DNA from 2 places in the Serratia sp. ID 25-353 genome. Region 2 is predicted to be linked to the other one. Evidence: predicted binding sites of a transcription regulator. Region 2 holds the regulator's gene; the other holds the start of a gene.

Region 1 (9,314 bases), 2.4 Mb from region 2:
GAGGAATTAGCGCGTGGTGATACAATGTCGCCCACTCTTTTTTCAATTCCGAGCAATCGTCGGCAACCGCCGACACGCGTTGCGTAATAAGGCAGTGAACCCAATGAAAATCAAAACCCGTTTTGCACCGAGCCCGACCGGCTATCTTCACGTCGGCGGCGCGCGTACCGCACTTTACTCTTGGTTGTTCAGCCGCCATGCGGGCGGTGAGTTCGTTCTGCGTATCGAAGATACCGATTTGGAACGCTCTACCCAGGACGCGATCGACGCAATTATGGATGGCATGAACTGGTTGAACCTGGATTGGGATGAAGGCCCGTATTTCCAGACCAAGCGTTTCGATCGTTACAACGCGGTCATCGACGAGATGCTGGAGCAGGGCACGGCCTATAAATGCTATTGCTCCAAGGAACGTCTGGAAGCGCTGCGCGAGAAGCAGATGGAAAACGGCGAGAAGCCGCGTTACGACGGCCACTGCCGCGACAGCCAGTGCAGCCACACCGACGACGAGCCGCACGTGGTGCGCTTCCGCAACCCGCAGGAAGGCTCGGTGATCTTCGACGACAAAATTCGCGGCCCGATCGAATTCAGCAACCAGGAACTGGACGATCTGATCATCCGACGCACCGACGGTTCGCCAACCTATAACTTCTGCGTCGTCGTCGATGACTGGGACATGGAAATCACCCATGTGATCCGCGGCGAAGACCACATCAACAACACCCCGCGCCAGATCAACATTCTCAAAGCGCTGGGTGCGCCGGTGCCGGAATACGCGCACGTGTCGATGATCCTCGGCGACGACGGCAAAAAGCTGTCCAAGCGTCACGGCGCGGTGGGCGTTATGCAGTACCGCGACGACGGCTATCTGCCGCAGGCGCTGCTGAACTACCTGGTGCGTCTGGGCTGGTCCCACGGCGATCAGGAGATCTTCTCCATCGATGAGATGAAAGAGTTCTTCACGCTGGAAGCGATCAACAAATCCGCCAGCGCGTTCAACACCGAGAAGCTGCAGTGGCTGAACCACCACTACATCAACCATATGCCGGCGGAAGAAGTGGCGGTGCATCTGGCATGGCACGTTGAGCAACTGGGCCTTGAAACCCGCAACGGCCCGGAACTGAAAGACCTCGTCAAGCTGCTGGGCGAGCGTTGCAAGACGCTGAAAGAGATGGCGGAGTCCTGCCGTTACTTCTACGAAGACTTCAGCGAGTTCGACGCAGACGCGGCCAAGAAGCACCTGCGCCCGGTGGCGCGTCAGCCGTTGGAAACCGTGCGCGCCAAGCTGGCCGCCATCACCGTCTGGACGCCGGAAAATGTGCACGACGCCATTCAGGGCACGGCGGATGAGCTGGGCGTCGGCATGGGTAAAGTCGGCATGCCGCTGCGCGTCGCGGTGACCGGCGCCGGCCAGTCGCCGGGCATGGACGTGACCGTGCATGCGATCGGCCAGAAGCGTTCGCTGCAGCGTATCGACATGGCGCTGGCTTACATCGCCGAGCGCGAAGCGCAAGCCTGATTTGGCTGAGACGCCATAAATGAAAAAGCCCCGTGGAGCGATCCCGGGGCTTTTTTCATGGCGGTGTGTCAGGCTTGCTCGCCGGCCGGCAAACCCGGGCGGTAGGCGAGGAAATACATTAGCCCGACAAAACCGGCGCCGCCCAGCGCGTTGCCGAGAAATACCGCGACGAAATTGGGCAAATACTGCTCCCAGCCCATGCCGCCGGCAAAGATGGCCGCCGGGATGATGAACATATTCGCCACCACGTGCTGGAAGCCGATGGCGACAAAAGCCATGACCGGGAACCACATGCCGATCACTTTGCCCGGCACATCCTTGCTGGCGAAGGCTAACCACACCGCCAGGCACACCAGCCAGTTGCAGCCGACGCCGGAAATGAAGGCGTGCAGGAAGTCTGCATCCACTTTGGCCTGCGCGATCGCCAGCGTCTTATGCAAGAACGCGCCTTCGGTCAGGCCCAGCAAATGACCGAAGAAGTAGGCGACGGCCAGGCTGCCGGCCAGGTTGGCCAAGGTGACCCAAAACCAGTTGCGCAGCACGGCGATGGCGGGGATTTCGCGGGCAAACCAGGCCATCGGCAAGGTCATCATGTTGCCGGTCAGCAGTTCGCCGCCGGCCAGAATAGTCAGGATCAAACCGATAGGAAAGACCGCGGCACCCAACAGGGCGCCGAAAGAGCCCCATTCGGCCGGCAGGGTGCCGATGACGTGAATATCCAGCAGAAAACCGGTGGCGATAAAGGCGCCGGCGAGAAAGCCCAGAATCAACAGATTAGCGAGAGGGGCGCGGCTTTTGTTTACCCCGGCCTGAACGGCGAGGGCGGCGATTTCTTTTGGTGAATGCAAAGACATGACGGACTCGGTTTATAGTAATGAAGTTTATGGCGCGGGCAGTCTATGCCGCTCGGGAGTCCGACTCAAGCGCATTTCGCTAACATTCCGTTAATTAAAAATCAACGTGATATGCAGGGTCTTTTGCCATTTTGAGATGTAGCACGCAAAATGGATGAACTCTGCGCAAAGTGATGATTTTTTGGTGCCAAACATGCTGATTTGGCGGCTTTTTCAACGCTTGATTCAGTAATTCAATTTAGCCGTTGACAGCTTTGAGTGGGTTTCATATTATGCGCCCCGTTCACAGCACAAAGTGATTGTGGAACGGGGCTATAGCTCAGCTGGGAGAGCGCTTGCATGGCATGCAAGAGGTCGACGGTTCGATCCCGTCTAGCTCCACCAACCTTCTTCTCAGAGAGGTTGGGGAATACCGTAACGCCGGTCAAAGCGTACCACTTTTGTGGGGCTATAGCTCAGCTGGGAGAGCGCTTGCATGGCATGCAAGAGGTCGACGGTTCGATCCCGTCTAGCTCCACCACCATTTGAAAAGCCGACCTTAGGGTCGGCTTTTTGCTTTTCTTTTTTCATCTTCGCCGAATGCCAGCCAACAAAAAAGGCGCCCGCAGGCGCCTTGTTATCGCAGTCGGTTCGAGGCTTAGCCCAGTACCAGACCCGCGATGGAAGCGGACAGGATGCTGACCAGCGTAGAGCCGTACACCAGCTTCAGGCCAAAGCGCGACACCACGTTGCCCTGGTGTTCGTTCAAGCCCTTGATCGCACCGGCCACGATGCCGATGGAGGAGAAGTTGGCGAAGGACACCAGGAACACCGACAGGATCCCCAGGCTGCGCGGCGACAGCTCGGCAGACACTTTCTGCAGCTCCATCATTGCCACGAACTCGTTGGAAACCAGCTTGGTGGCCATGATGCTGCCAACCTGCAGGGCTTCGTGTTTAGGAATCCCCATAATCCAGGCGAACGGATAGAAGAAGTAGCCGAGGATTTCCTGGAAACTCAGGCCGAAGATGGCGCTGAACACACCGTTGAGCGCGGCGATCAGGGCGATGAAGCCGATCAGCATCGCGGCAACGATAATCGCTACTTTGAAGCCGGCCAGGATATATTCACCCAGCATTTCGAAGAAGCTCTGGCCTTCATGCAGGTTGCCGAGGTGCAGCTCTTCTTCTTTATTGGTGTCGTACGGGTTGACCAGCGACAGCACGATAAAGGTGCTGAACATGTTCAATACCAGCGCCGCCACCACGAACTTGGCGTCCAGCATGGTCATGTAGGCGCCGACGATGGACATGGAAACCGTAGACATCGCGGTCGCCGCCATGGTGTACATGCGCTTTTCCGACATCTTGCCCAGGATATCTTTGTAGGCGATGAAGTTTTCGGATTGGCCCAGGATCAGGGAGCTGACGGCGTTGAACGACTCCAGCTTGCCCATGCCGTTCACTTTCGACAGCACGGTACCGATAATGCGGATGATGAACGGCAGCACCTTGATGTACTGCAGAATACCGATCAGCGCCGAAATGAAGACGATCGGGCACAGCACCTTCAGGAAGAAGAACGCCAGGCCTTTGTCGCCCATGCCGCCGAATACGAAATCAGTCCCTTGTCCCGCAAACCCGAGCAGTTTGTCAAACAGCGCGGCAAATCCTTTTACGAAGCCTAAACCCGCTTCCGAATGCAGGAAAAAGTAGGCCAGCAGTACTTCGATAACCAGTAGTTGAATAACATAGCGAATGCGGATGCTTTTACGATCGCGGCACACCAACAGGGCCAGGATCGCCACCACCACTATCGCCAACGCAAAGTGCGCAATATGGGACATGTTTGCTCCAAATTTGAGGCAGGCTGAATTTCGGCTGTCATTTTATGTAACGCTACGTTTAAAAACGAGACTTCTATTGCAAATATGGAAAATCATAGCGGGAGTTCTCCTAAAGTGTTACGCAAAAGCATAAAAAATCAAGACGTTAAAGCAGCAATAGGAAATTCGTATTCTTGTGCTAACCTGTCTTTCAGGGGTATTGCAGCCAAAATCTCATCAGAAAAGCACGGAAATCGGTAAGCTCAGCGCTGAACCCTTCGATAAAACCGTTAATGTTGGCTATTACAGAGATAAGTTTTACCGCTCTAAATGCGCTTGATAATTATTATCATTTATATAGAGTGGAGATAAACGTAATTTCAGTAAGGGTTCAACATATGCTGAACAGTCGCGTGGTTGAAACCACCTCCGGGCGCTCCGCCAGAAAAATCAAACTCTCGCTGATGGGGCCCGCCTTCATCGCCGCTATCGGCTATATCGATCCCGGTAACTTCGCCACCAACATCCAGGCCGGCGCCTCGTTCGGCTACAGCCTGCTGTGGGTGGTCGTCTGGGCCAACGTGATGGCGATGCTGATCCAACTGTTGTCCGCCAAGCTGGGCATCGCCACCGGAAAAAACCTGGCCGAGCATATTCGCGATCGCTTTCCGCGGCCGGCGGTGTGGGCCTATTGGGTGCAGGCGGAGATCATCGCCATGGCGACCGATCTGGCCGAATTTATCGGTGCGGCGATCGGCTTCAAGCTGCTGCTCGGCGTGTCCCTGTTGCAGGGCGCGGTGCTGACCGGTATCGCCACCTTTTTAATTTTGATGCTGCAAAAACGCGGTCAAAAGCCGCTGGAGCGGGTGATTGGCGGCCTGCTGCTGTTCGTCGCCGCCGCTTATATCGTCGAGTTGGCATTCTCCCAGCCGCAGCTCGCGCCGCTGCTGAAGGGCATGGCGCTGCCCGATCTGCCTAACGGCGATGCGGTATTTCTGGCCGCCGGGGTATTGGGCGCCACCATCATGCCGCACGTGATCTACCTGCATTCGTCGCTCACCCAAATCGGCGGCGAGCACGACAAGGCGGAGCGCTATGCCGCCACCAAGGTCGACGTCGCCGTGGCCATGACCATTGCCGGTTTCGTCAACCTGGCGATGATGGCCACCGCCGCTGCCGCGTTTCATTTCAGCGGCCACAGCGGCATCGCCGATCTCGACGTGGCTTACCTGACGCTGCAACCGCTGCTCGGGCAAGCCGCTGCCACCGTGTTCGGCCTGAGCCTGGTGGCCGCCGGCCTCTCTTCCACCGTGGTGGGCACGCTGGCGGGGCAGGTGGTGATGCAGGGGTTCGTGCATTTCCATATTCCGCTGTGGCTGCGGCGCGCGGTGACCATGCTGCCATCGTTTATCGTCATCATGCTGGGGATGGACGCGACGCGCATTCTGGTGCTAAGCCAGGTGCTGCTCAGCTTCGGCATTGCGCTGGCGCTGGTGCCGCTGCTGGCTTTCACCGGCAATCGGGCGCTGATGGGGGAAATGGTCAACGGCCCAGTGGTGCAAAACCTGGGCAAGCTGATCGTGCTGGTGGTGGTGGGATTGAACGGCTATCTGCTGATCGGTAGCGTGCTGTAGGAAAAAAAACGCGGGCCGGCATGGTGCCGGCCCGTCGCCGTTAATCGCGGTCGTCATCGCCGTGGCGGCGCCAGCGATCGCGGTCATGATCGTGGTGGTGCTTTTTCTCTTTCTTCCAATGGTGCTTATCGTAATGCTTGTCGTATTTACGATAGCGCCCTTCATGATAGTAATAGTGTTTGCGCCAGTAGTCGCGGTCGCGCCAGCGATAGCCGTCCCAGTAGTAACCGCGACGGCTGCGGTCGCCGAGATAGCGCCCCTGATGACCCTGCCACCAGTCGCGATCGCGCCAGTCGTAACCGTCCCAGTAACGGCCGCGATTGTCCTGATCGCCGATGCGCAGTGAAACGCCCGGCATCAGATCGATGCTGATCCCTTCGGCGTGTGCTTGCTGTGCGGCGGGCAGTACCGTCGCCGCCAAGATGGCGGCCAAGAGCAGAGGTTTAAACATGACTTCTCCTTTCCGCTTGCGCGGCCTGGCCGTTTGTCACTTTATGAAGCGCGTTCATCAGTTTAAAAAAGCGGCCTTATCGTTATTTTTGCTGCAATATCGGCATCATAGCGCTGGCGCATAGGGTTGAATCTGAGAGCCATTCTGAAAACGGCGACGAAGACCAAGATTTGAGATTTTTCTGGAGTATCGCCGCTCGATTGAGCGGCGGTATTTGTAAACGATTACAGTAGGATTTGCTCGATCTGCGCGAGCTCTTCTTCACTGAAATGACGATTGGCCAGCATGCCTACCGCGTCTTCTATCTGCGCATCCTTGCTGGCGCCGATCAACACAGAGGTAACGCGATCGCCGCGCAGCACCCAGGCCAGCGCCATCTGCGACAGCTTCTGCCCGCGTTGCCGCGCCAGCGCATCGAGGCGGCGCACCTTGTCCAGCCGCTCGGCGGTCAGTTGTTCCGGCTGCAGGAAGCGGCTGCCGCTGGCGGCGCGGGAATCTTGCGGAATGCCGTGCAGGTAGCGGTCGGTCAGCAACCCGCCCGCCAGCGGCGAGAAGGCGATCGATCCAACGCCATGCTCCGCCAATGTATCCAGCAATCCCACCTCCGGCGTGCGTTCCAACATCGAATACTTGGGTTGGTGGATCACGCACGGCGTGCCGAGCCGCTGCAGAATGTCGAACGCCTGCCGTGCGCGCTCGGCCGGGTAATTGGACAGGCCGACGTACAACGCTTTGCCCTGGCGCACCAGCAGATCCAGCGCCGCCATGGTTTCTTCCAGCGGCGTGTCCGGATCCGGCCGGTGGTGATAAAAGATATCCACATAGTCCAGCCCCATGCGCTTCAGGCTCTGATCGAGGCTGGCGACCAGGTACTTTTTCGAGCCCCAATCGCCGTAGGGGCCGGGCCACATGGTGTAACCGGCTTTGGATGAGATGATCAGCTCATCACGCCAGGCCCGCAGATCGGCGTTGAGTATGCGGCCAAAGTTCTCCTCGGCGGCGCCGGGCGGCGGGCCGTAGTTGTTGGCCAGATCGAAATGGGTAATGCCGCGATCGAAGGCGCAGCGGATCAGAGCGCGGGCGTTGTCGTACAGCGTGGCGTCGCCGAAGTTGTGCCACAGCCCGAGTGAGACGGCGGGCAGCTTCAGCCCGCTGCGGCCGCAGCGCCGGTATTCCATATCTTGATAACGCGAGGGGGAGGCTTGGTAGGACATAGTTATCCTTGTCGGCGAGAGGTGAAGTACTCTGAGTGTATACGTTTTCACACCGCGCTGCCGGGGGAGCGATCACAGCGCCAGCATGTAACGCCAGGTTGCCGATCGAGGCAGGAATGATTGTTCGAAATTTGAGCGGCATCTTCGATACTTAAAGATAATCGCTCCAGCTGCAGACAGGTGATGATCATGACTCAGATCTATACGGTGGCCGATTATCTGCTCGATCGTCTGGCCCAAATCGGCATCCGTCATTTCTTCGGTGTGCCGGGGGATTACAACCTGCAATTTCTCGATCACGTCCTCGCTCATCCGCAAATCACCTGGGTAGGCTGCGCCAACGAATTGAACGCCGCCTACGCCGCCGACGGCTATGCGCGCTGCAAACCGGCGGCCGCGCTGCTCACCACCTTTGGCGTGGGGGAGCTGAGTGCGTTGAACGGGGTGGCCGGCAGCTACGCCGAATACCTGCCGGTGATCCACGTGGTCGGCACGCCGGCACTGCGCGCCCAGCGCGCCGGTGATTTACTGCACCATTCGCTGGGGGATGGCGACTTCACCCACTTCGCCCGGATAGCCAAAGAGGTGACCGTCGCGCAGGCCGACCTGACCGCCGACAACGCCGCGATGGAGATAGACCGCCTGATCGGCGTTGCTTTGCTGGAACATCGCCCGGTTTACCTGATGTTGCCCAGCGACGTCGCACAAGCGCCGCTGCCGAGTAAACCGGCGCCGCTGATGCTGCGTCAGGCCAAACTGTCGCAGAGCGCATTGCAGGCGTTTATCGCCGCGGCGCGCGAAAAGCTGCTGTCGGCGCGGCGAGTATCGCTGCTGGCGGACTTCCTGGCCGATCGCTTCGGCGCCGAAGCGGCGCTGGACGAGTGGCTGCAGGAGGTCGACATTCCGCACGCTACGCTGCTGCTCGGCAAAGGCGTGCTGGATGAGAACCGCGCCGGCTTTGTCGGGACTTACTGCGGCGGCGCCAGCGATCCGGCGGTGAAACAGCTTATCGAAAACGCCGATGTGGTGATCAACGTCGGCGTGCGTTTGACCGACACCATTACCGCCGGTTTCACGCATCATCTGCCGGTGGAAAAATGCATCGACATTCAACCGTTCGAAGCCTGGGTCGGGCGGCAGCGCTTTAGCCGCATTCCGATGCGCGAGGCGGTGCAGGCGCTGCATCGCCTGAGCCTGTCGATGGCGTCGCGTTGGCCGTTGCCGCCGATCGTCCGCCCGGCGCTGCCGGAAGGCGATGGGAAAGGGTTGGATCAGCACGCCTTCTGGCGGCAGATGCAGGATTTCCTGCGGCCCGGGGATATCGTGCTGGCCGATCAGGGCACCGCCTGTTTCGGCGCGGCGGCGCTGACGTTACCGCGCGGTTGCCGCCTGATCGTGCAGTCGCTCTGGGGGTCGATCGGCTATACCCTGCCGGCGACGTTCGGCGTGCAGACTGCCGAACCGCTGCGCCGGGCAGTATTGCTGATCGGCGACGGCGCCGCGCAGCTGACCGTGCAGGAACTGGGCTCGATACTGCGCGACGGGCTTAAACCGGTGATCTTCGTGTTGAACAATCAGGGATATACCGTCGAGCGCGCCATCCACGGGCCGGAGCAACGTTATAACGACATCGCGCGCTGGAACTGGACGCAGTTGCCGTCGGCGTTGGCGGGCGAGCGGCCGGTGAGGGCATTGCGGGTCAGCGAACCGGACGGATTGCGCCAGGCGCTGCGCGAGGTAGCGGACGACGATCGGCTGGCCTTCATCGAAGTGATGCTGCCGAAGATGGACATGCCGGAACTGCTCGATACCGTCTCACGCGCCATTCAGGCGCGCAA
Region 2 (9,314 bases):
TCGATGGGCGGCAAAGCGGCGATGGCGCTGACCGCTATCGCGCCCGAGCGCGTCGCCAGGCTGATCGTCATCGACGTCGCGCCGGTGGATTACCAGACCCGCCGCCACGACGAGATTTTCGCCGCGCTGAAGGCCGTCAGCGCCGCCGGCATCACCCAGCGCCAGGCGGCCGCCCAGTTGATGCGCGACTATCTGCAGGAAGAAGGCGTAATCCAGTTCCTGCTTAAGTCCTTCCACAACGGCGAATGGCGTTTCAACCTACCGGTGCTGATCGAACGTTACGAAGACATCACCGGCTGGCAGGATGTGCCGGCCTGGCCGCACCCAACCCTGTTCATTCGCGGCGGCCTGTCGCCGTACGTGCAGGACAGTTACCGTGCAGACATCGCGCGCCAGTTCCCGCAGGCCCGCGCGCACGTCGTCGCCGGCACCGGCCATTGGGTGCACGCCGAGAAGCCGGAGGCGGTGCTGCGCGCCATCCACCGTTTTCTCGACGAAGCCTGAAAAACCCGCTCATCTGGCGAAAAAACGCGCTAAAGATAACGGCTTAGCGCGTTTAGCCCGCAGTTAGGCATTGTCGCCGCTCCATCTGCTGGGGTAATATGGCGCGCTATAATTTTGCCGCCGCGCCAGCGCGTTCGCGAACGCCGGTTCGGGGGTGAATTTGGGTTAGGGTTTATTGGCCCGAAGTGTGTTAACCGATGCCTCCGGAAGCGTGCGAGCGCTTTTTGATGCAAACTCCCTTGCAGTACCGCTACCTATGGCAAAAGAACAAACGGATCGCACGACGCTGGATCTGTTCGCAGATGAACGCCGTCCGGGGCGCCCGAAAACCAACCCGCTTTCCCGCGATGAACAGCTTAGAATCAATAAGCGCAATCAGTTACGGCGCGATAAAGTGCGTGGATTGCGGCGCGTAGAGCTGAAAATCAACGCGGATGCGGTGGACGCCCTGAACAAACTGGCGGAACAGCGCAACATCAGCCGCAGCGAACTCATCGAGCAGATGCTGTTGGCACAACTGGCGGAAGAACAGCCGGAACATTGATCTCTTCGGCCGCACGCGCGGCGCGGCGTTAAGGACAACGCCGGATCGACCACGCTTTTCTTCATTCTCCGGCATCGCATAAATGCGATAAAACCCCGGCGCCACTTTCTGGCATGATACGCATTTACCGGTAAGAGACTGCGCCTGTCGGCGCCCGCCCCGGAGGCGAAAGGCTCTTGCCATGGCATCATTTTAATCGGCGTCAGCGGCGGCAGTGCCGGCGTCGAGTAATGCAATTACTTGAATTTAAAGGTTATACGCGATATGGCTACTGTAGGCATTTTCTTTGGCAGCGACACTGGCAATACCGAAAACATTGCCAAAATGATCCAGAAAATTCTCCAGAAACAGTTTGGCGACGACGTCTCTGAAGTGCATGACATCGCTAAAAGCAGCAAAGAAGACCTGGAAGGGTTCGATATCCTGCTGCTGGGTATCCCGACCTGGTACTACGGTGAAGCGCAGTGTGACTGGGATGATTTCTTCCCGACGCTGGAAGAAGTCGACTTCAACGGCAAACTGGTGGCGCTGTTCGGCTGCGGCGATCAGGAAGACTACGCGGAATACTTCTGTGACGCGATGGGCACCATCCGCGACATTATCGAACCGCGCGGCGCGGCCATCGTGGGCCACTGGCCGACCAAAGGCTATCACTTCGAGGCCTCCAAGGGCCTGGCGGACGACGACCACTTCATCGGTCTGGCGATCGACGAAGACCGTCAGCCGGAGCTGACCAACGAGCGCGTCGACGCCTGGGTCAAACAGATCGTCGAAGAGCTGAGCCTGGCCGATATCGTCGGCTAAGCCCCGGCACTGGCGAAAGGTTGAACAAAGGCCCTGTAAAGTGCATAGTGTGCCCACAGGGCCGTCATCGGCAACAGGGATTGCTGCGATAGAAGCTACAGATTTGTAACTTCCCACCCCGTCACGGTAGACTGAGATATCGGTTTATCCCATCCATCAAGGCGTTGCATGCAAAACATGCAATAGTGCAATTATATCTTTGTTAACAACCGGCGGTTTCCATTTAGTACAACCGGTTCTATAATGAGACGCATTAACTCTTTGTGCCGACCGATGCCACAGGCGAGTACGCCTCAACTTGATTAGCATAGTAACAGGACTGAATTCGCATGACCGACAACAACATCGCATTGAAGAAGGCCGGCTTAAAAGTCACGCTTCCGCGACTCAAAATCCTGGAAGTACTGCAAAATCCGGAATGCCATCACGTCAGTGCGGAAGATTTGTACAAAAAACTGATTGATATGGGCGAAGAGATCGGGCTGGCAACGGTTTATCGCGTACTGAACCAGTTTGACGATGCGGGCATTGTGACACGTCACAATTTCGAAGGCGGCAAGTCCGTGTTCGAGCTGACCCAACAGCATCACCACGATCACCTGATTTGCCTGGACTGCGGCAAAGTGATCGAATTCAGCGACGAATCCATCGAAGTGCGCCAGCGTGATATCGCCAAGCAGCACGGCATCAAGCTCACTAACCACAGCCTGTACCTGTACGGCCACTGTGAAACCGGTGACTGCCGCGAAGACGAAACGCTGCACGACAAGAAATAAGCCTGACCGGCTATGAAAAACCGCCTCACACCGAGGCGGTTTTTTTATGCCCTCCGTGCAACGGGCAAAAAAATCCCCGGACAAGCCGGGGGAAAATCATGTCATGAAATATCACAATTGCAGCGGCACAGCGACTCCACGTACTCCTCTCACTACAACGTCCGCCCTACGCCGACACGCGCGGGCGAACGCATTCCCCCTTCGTTATACGGCCGCCGCCAGGACAGCAGGCCGTTGCACCGGGCTTAGACCTTTTCGGCGCGGCTGTAGCGTTTGCCGTCCGGGCTGACCGACCGCACCTGAACGTCACCCGAGACCGCCGGCTTGGCCTTGGCGTCATAGCGCTGCCACTGCTTGCCACCGTCGGTGGAGTACTCGATGCCCAATCCCGGCAGCGCGATATTCGCCTCCAGCTTGCCGCCCGCTACGCGTGCGCCCGGCACCGGCAGACGGTAAGCGACGCCGCCCTTATCCAGCTTGGCCAGTTCACGCTGACCCAGGATATTGGCGAAGCGCAGCCAGTCTTTCTCCAGCATCTTGGTATCGACAAAGTGGGTTTCCCCGCCTTTGTATTCGCGGCCTGCGCGGTAGTCCTGTTCCCAACCGGCGCGGTGCCAGGCGCGTTCTGCCACCGACAGCGCGCGTGGGAAGATCATGTATTCCATCTGCGGATCGGTGCGCTGGGTTTCGCTCCACAGCTGAGCGGACAGCCCGTAGGCGCCCGGCCACGGCTTGTCGCTCTTGGCGCTGAAGTGGTTGCCGTCGCGGTCGACCGAAGTTTCCGCGTTCTGCGGCATGTTGTCCGGCGCGAAGCTGAACACCTTGCGCTCGTCGCTGAAGCGGGTGCCCCAGTAGTAACCGCGCTCGTCCGGGTTCACCTCGTAAGGGAAGTCCATATAGACGTAGTCCGGGTTGGAAACCACCACTTCATACCCTTTGTTGGCCCAGTCGTTGACGCTATCGAAACCGCCCCAGTACAGGGTATCCCAGAAGTTGACGCCCACGCGCGAGGTGGCGAACGCCTTCGCGTTCTCGGCGTCTTTCAGGCCATCCTGCCAGGCCTGCATTCTGTCGATGCCATGCGCCTTCACCAGCTTGCTGACCTCTTGGCCGAAGTAGCTCGGCAGATGCTCCATGTCGGCCACCTTGCCTTCTTTGATCATCGTCTGGCACACCTGCGACTTGGCCCACGGCTTGTCTTCGTTGCTCTGATCGATGATGCCTTTGCCCGGCTCCGGTTTCGCCTTGTCGGTGTAGCCGGCGCCCAGGCGAATGTTTTTCGCTTCGTCGCCGCCGAAGTGCCAGGTCTTGATCGGCTGGCCGGCCTCTTTATGCATCTGGGCGATCTCGCCGATCACCTTGTCGACAAAGCGCTGGGACGAGTCAAGGCACGGGTTCAGGTAGCTCTGGCGGTTAAAGAACTGCACGGAGGTGGTGTTGGAGGTATCGGTCGGATCCACCAGGCGGAATTCGTTGGCCTCCTGCTCTTTCCCGGCGGCATGCAGCTTTTTATAGCGCGCTTCCATCGAGACCACCGCGGCGCGGGCGTGTGCCGGCATGTCGATCTCCGGGATCACTTCAATCTGGCGCGCCTGGGCATATTTTATGATGTCGATATAGTCCTGACGGCTGAAGAAGCCGCCGTAGACGTCCGGCCCTTGGCCGTACTGCGGCAGCAGGCAGGTGGTTTCGCTCAGATCGTGGCAGCGCTGGCCACCGACTTCCGTCAGCTCAGGCAAACCGGGGATCTCGATGCGCCAGCCTTCGTCATCGCTCAGGTGGAAGTGGAATTTGTTGAGCTTGTAGGCCGCCATCTGATCCAGCAGGCGCAGCACCGCGTCCTTCTTATGGAAGTTGCGCGCCACGTCGAGGAAAATGCCGCGATACTGGAAGCGCGGCGCATCGCTGGCGTCCAGCGTGGCAATCTTGCCGCTGCCGTCGCTCGGCACTAACGACAGGATCGACTGCAGCCCGTAGAACACCCCGGCCTGATCGAAGCCGATCACCCGCGTCTCTTTCTTGCCGATTTTCAGCTCATAGGCGCCCGGCACCGCCATCGCGCCTTTAAACTTGCCCGGCTGGATGTCGGTCTTGATTGGATAGCCGTTGGCCTGAACCGGCACGCCCAGCAGCGCGAAGCGCTGGTTGACGACGTCCGCCGCCGGCTTGACCAACGTGCTCAGATCCGGCGATACCCCTTTGCGCAAATCGACATCCTGCGCGTGAACCTTCACCTGCATCGGCGTCGGCACGATCTGGCCGCGCAGCGCGCCGGCAGGCAGCGTCTGCAAGTCGGCATTGCTGACAAAGCGCGAAGCCGGCGTCATCAGAATGTTTTTGTCGTCCTTGGTGCGCTTCCACTGGTCGCCGGTGAACGGCGCCACAAACTGGTCCAGGTTTTCGGTGTCGGTATTCGCCAGCATTTTCGGCTTGGCGTCGCCGGACGTGGCATACCAGCGCGGCAGGAAGTCGTTTCTGAACAGCTGCCAATATTCGGCGACCACCGGGATTTCCACCGCCTTACCGGCCGGGAAGCCGCTGAATTTGGCGGTCGGCTCCAGCTTGTACAGATCGCCGGTGAGGTGAGCAATCTTGAACTGGTCGTTGTCTACCCGCAGGGTCTGGCGCGGGCTGTGGAAATAGATGACCCAGTCTTTGCCGTCGATCGCCTGGCCGTCGTTGCTGAGGGTGAATAACACCCGGTTGCATGAGGCCCAGTCGGCGCCCAGCGCCGCGCAATCCACGCCGTTTTCACCGGCGCGGTTATCCAGCATTTTTACGTTCAGCTTCAGCTGGCTCAGCTGATCCACCCGCTGTTGATCGGCCATGGCGTTTCCCATGCCGCCCAGGAATCCCATCGTTGCCGTCAACGCGGCTAATGCGCTCAGTTTGAATGCGTTCATGTTCTTGTCCTTCTTAATTATTGTTATCGCGAATTTCTTGCCACAGCTTGCCGCACTTGGCGTCGTAAGCCTGACCGTTACCGCTGTGCACCGCCATAATGCAGTTCTGATAATCCATCACCCGCACCGTTTCCTGCGCGGCGAACTGCTGGTGCTGCTTCTCTTGTTTCAACACGTTCAGCACCGCCTTGCAGGGCTGCAGACGCTCCGGCGAACCTTCGGCGGTGTTGATACAGGCGCTATACGCCTGTTTCAATTTGGCGTCTTCCGGCGGCGCGGCGGGTTGCGCGCAGGCGCTCAAGGCCGCGGCGGCCGCCAACATCAGCATGATTTTTTTCATCGTTGAATTCCCTTAACTGCCCCCGGCGGCGAGGCCGGGGAATGCATCAGAAGATGGTGAATGGCGCGATGACCATGAACTTGACGTCTTTCTCGTCCTGGAAGATGTTGCCGTAACCGCCGCCCCAGCTCGGGATGTTGGTGTGGTTGTCATACTGGGTGTAGTGCAGTTTGATCAGGGTGCCCTTGGCGCGCCCTTCCTGGATGGTGTACATCGCATCCAGGCTCCAGGCGCTCTCTTTCAGGCGCTGGCTCTGATCGTAGATCGGGTTGGTGCTCGGCTTGGCGTCCCAGGCGTAAACGTAGGAGCCACCGACCGCCATGCCCGGCAGGTTCCAGTTGCTGAGGTCATACATCACGCCGGCGTACACTGCTTTCTCGCCGTTGGCGTTAAAGTCGGAGCGGTTATCCCACCACACGTCCAGACGACCGTTGGACGAGGCGTAGGTCGGGGTCATGCGCTGCAGGAAGAAGCCCTGGTTGCCTTCCGCCTTGACCATGGTGCCTTCCAGACGCCAGTTGAATTGACCGGTGGTGTAACCGAAGGTCAGCGCCTGCAGCCAGGCCAGGCCGTCGTAGATGCTGTTCGGATCGTTCTTGTTACTGATGCGGTCTTCCGCACCGTAGAACTGGTAACTGGTGGTCAGCGGGTTGCCGAGCACATCGAATTTGTAAGACGCCTTGGTGAAGTATTGATTCACATAACCCTGCGCCTGGCCGAAGGCGGCTTCCAGCACCAGATCGTTTTTGAAATCGTACTTGGCACCCAGCGAGTGCAGGTAGGAGACGCGCGTTTTCTTATCGTTCTGGCGGAAGTCGTCCATCTCGATATGCCACGGCGCCTTGTATTTGTCGGTCCACATGTAGGAGAAGCTCAACGCACCGGCGTCGCCGTAGTCGAACTTGGCGCCGGCTTCGGCCCCCTGATAGGTGCCCGGCATAAAGCTCCAGTGCGGCGCCAGCAGGGTTTGGCCGCTCGGCTGAATATAGCCGGCGCGCGCCCAGACCGGGCCGTATTTGAATTTGGCGGCGGCTTTGTACAGGCTCACGCCGCCTTTGTCACCGGAATAGTCTTCGTCGTAGGTACGGTTTTTCGAGGAGAACGCGATCTCGTTCGGGTGGCCGCTGGCGCTGGATTCTGCCAGCTCGATGGCGGTAAAGGCACCGACGTCCAAACCAAACATGTCCCAGGCGTAGCCCGAAGCGAAATCCAGGCTCAGGTTGGCGGTGGAGTGCGACAGGTTGGTGGTGTATTGGTTGTAATCCTTGCTGTCCGGATTGAGATCTTTACGGTCGCGCTCACGTTGCCAGTAATAAATGCCGCCGGTCAGCGTGGAATCATCGATAAACCCTGCGGCTTTCGCCTCAGGCGCCATGGCAAACCCTGTTCCCAACAGCGCGCCCGCGACTGCGAGCGCCAGCGTTTTACGCTGAGCACCGTGCGTACCCATATTGAAATTCCTCTTTGACTTAACTTAAAAGTTGCAGCCGCCTGTGTTCACCACTGCCCTGCACGACTGCCAATAAAAAACCCGAACGGGTAAAAAATATTGCCGACGAGATGTTATTCCCACAGCACTAATTGCTACAGACAGACTATTTTTCGCGACGCGAATTATCAAATGAAAAATGCGGGAGATTTGTCAAAGTATGACAAGGAGCACATATCAGTGAGATTTTGTTACGCCGGTGATCATGGAAGGTGTCGAATAAAAAATTCAATTAAATCAGAATAAATTGAGATACGTGGTCAACCTGAGACGATTAATGGTTTCAGCCTGACTAAATCCGTCAGTCAGAAGATAAAAACTGAGAGCGCTCTCTAAATGAAATTAATTCGCATCACGAATATATAAGAAAAAATGAAGACTAATAGGACCAATATAAGAGAACCAATGGGTTAATGCGTCGCTATTAATTAAACGCATCCCGGATAAAATGAGAGAGGAATAGATCACGAGCTGAGTGCAGGCATAAAAAAGCGCGGCTTAAAGCCGCGCTGATTCATTAATTTTTCAGGCGAATAGGATTAGCCTTCGATTTTCGCCCAGGTGTCACGCAGGCCGACGGTGCGGTTAAACACCAGATGCTCGGCCGACGAGTGACGGCTGTCGGCGCAGAAGTAACCTTCACGCTCGAACTGATAGGCTTTCTCCGGCTGTGCGGCCGCCAGGCTCGGCTCGACGAAGCCGTGCTTGATGACCAGCGATTCCGGGTTGATGGTGGAGAGGAAATCCTCCGCCGCGCCCGGATTAGGCACGCTGAACAGGCGATCGTACAGGCGAATTTCCGCCGGCAGCGCGTGCGCCGCTGACACCCAGTGGATCACGCCCTTCACCTTGCGGCCGTCGGCAGGATCTTTGCTCAGCGTTTCCGCATCGTAGCTGCAGAAGAGGGTGGTGATCTCGCCCGCTTCGTCCTTCTCGACGCGCTCGGCCTTGATCACGTAGGCATTGCGCAGACGCACTTCCTTGCCCAGCACCAGACGCTTGTACTGCTTGTTGGCTTCTTCGCGGAAGTCGGCGCGATCGATATAGATCTCGCGGCTGAACGGCACTTCGCGGCTGCCCATTTCCGGCTTGTTCGGGTGGTTAGGCATGGTGACCATTTCCACCGCATCGCCCATGTTCTCGATAACGATTTTCACCGGATCCAGCACCGCCATGGCGCGCGGCGCGTTCTCGTTCAGATCGTCGCGGATGCAGGATTCCAGCGCCACCATCTCGACGTTGTTGTCTTGCTTGGTCACGCCGATGCGCAGGCAGAACTCGCGAATCGAGGCGGCGGTATAACCACGGCGACGCAGACCGGAGACGGTCGGCATACGCGGATCGTCCCAGCCCGCGACGATCTTCTCGGCCACCAGCTGGTGCAGCTTGCGCTTCGACATGATGGCGTATTCGAGGTTGAGACGCGAAAACTCGTACTGACGCGGGTGGCAAGGAATGGTGATGTTATCCAGCACCCAGTCATACAGACGGCGGTTATCCTGGAATTCCAGGGTGCACAGCGAATGGGTGATCCCTTCCAGCGCATCGGAAATGCAGTGGGTGAAATCGTACATCGGATAGATGCACCATTTATTGCCGGTCTGGTGGTGTTCGGCGAACTTGATGCGGTACAGCACCGGATCGCGCATCACGATAAACGGCGAAGCCATATCGATCTTGGCGCGCAGGCAGGCGGCGCCTTCGGCGAACTCGCCGTTGCGCATCTTCTCGAACAGCGCCAGGTTCTCTTCCACGCTGCGGCCGCGGTACGGGCTGTCTTTGCCCGGCGCGGTCAGGGTGCCGCGATATTCACGGATCTGCTCCGGCGACAGCTCATCGACGTAGGCCAGCCCCTTGGTGATCAGCTCAACCGCATACTGGTGCAGCTGATCGAAATAGTCTGAGGAGTAACGAACGTTGCCGCTCCACTCAAAGCCCAGCCACTCCACGTCGT

What was found. The regulator Fur, encoded in region 2, represses iron uptake genes when iron is present. The targets are predictions, from matches to a motif close to ATAATAATGAGAACNACTATCAA.
Region 1: ACYF6X_RS02755 (Nramp family divalent metal transporter) is a predicted target of Fur. The motif match lies at 4,514-4,536, and genes of this name have one in related genera.

What each region holds. Positions count from the first base shown of each region.
Region 1 covers NZ_CM139236.1:584,356-593,669, forward strand. Annotated here, with positions in the region: gene gltX (glutamate--tRNA ligase) at 104-1,519, shown strand; gene ACYF6X_RS02735 (formate/nitrite transporter family protein) at 1,588-2,373, opposite strand; tRNA gene ACYF6X_RS02740 (tRNA-Ala) at 2,682-2,757, shown strand; tRNA gene ACYF6X_RS02745 (tRNA-Ala) at 2,818-2,893, shown strand; gene ACYF6X_RS02750 (NupC/NupG family nucleoside CNT transporter) at 3,011-4,198, opposite strand; gene ACYF6X_RS02755 (Nramp family divalent metal transporter) at 4,576-5,811, shown strand; gene ACYF6X_RS02760 (DUF2502 domain-containing protein) at 5,852-6,262, opposite strand; gene mgrA (L-glyceraldehyde 3-phosphate reductase) at 6,487-7,476, opposite strand; gene ACYF6X_RS02770 (alpha-keto acid decarboxylase family protein) at 7,666-9,314, shown strand, end outside.
Region 2 covers NZ_CM139236.1:3,016,447-3,025,760, forward strand. Annotated here, with positions in the region: gene ybfF (esterase) at 1-504, shown strand, start outside; gene ybfE (LexA regulated protein) at 761-1,048, shown strand; gene fldA (flavodoxin FldA) at 1,313-1,852, shown strand; gene fur (ferric iron uptake transcriptional regulator) at 2,182-2,628, shown strand; gene ACYF6X_RS14610 (beta-N-acetylhexosaminidase) at 2,874-5,531, opposite strand; gene chiQ (ChiQ/YbfN family lipoprotein) at 5,545-5,871, opposite strand; gene chiP (chitoporin ChiP) at 5,918-7,321, opposite strand; gene glnS (glutamine--tRNA ligase) at 7,900-9,314, opposite strand, start outside.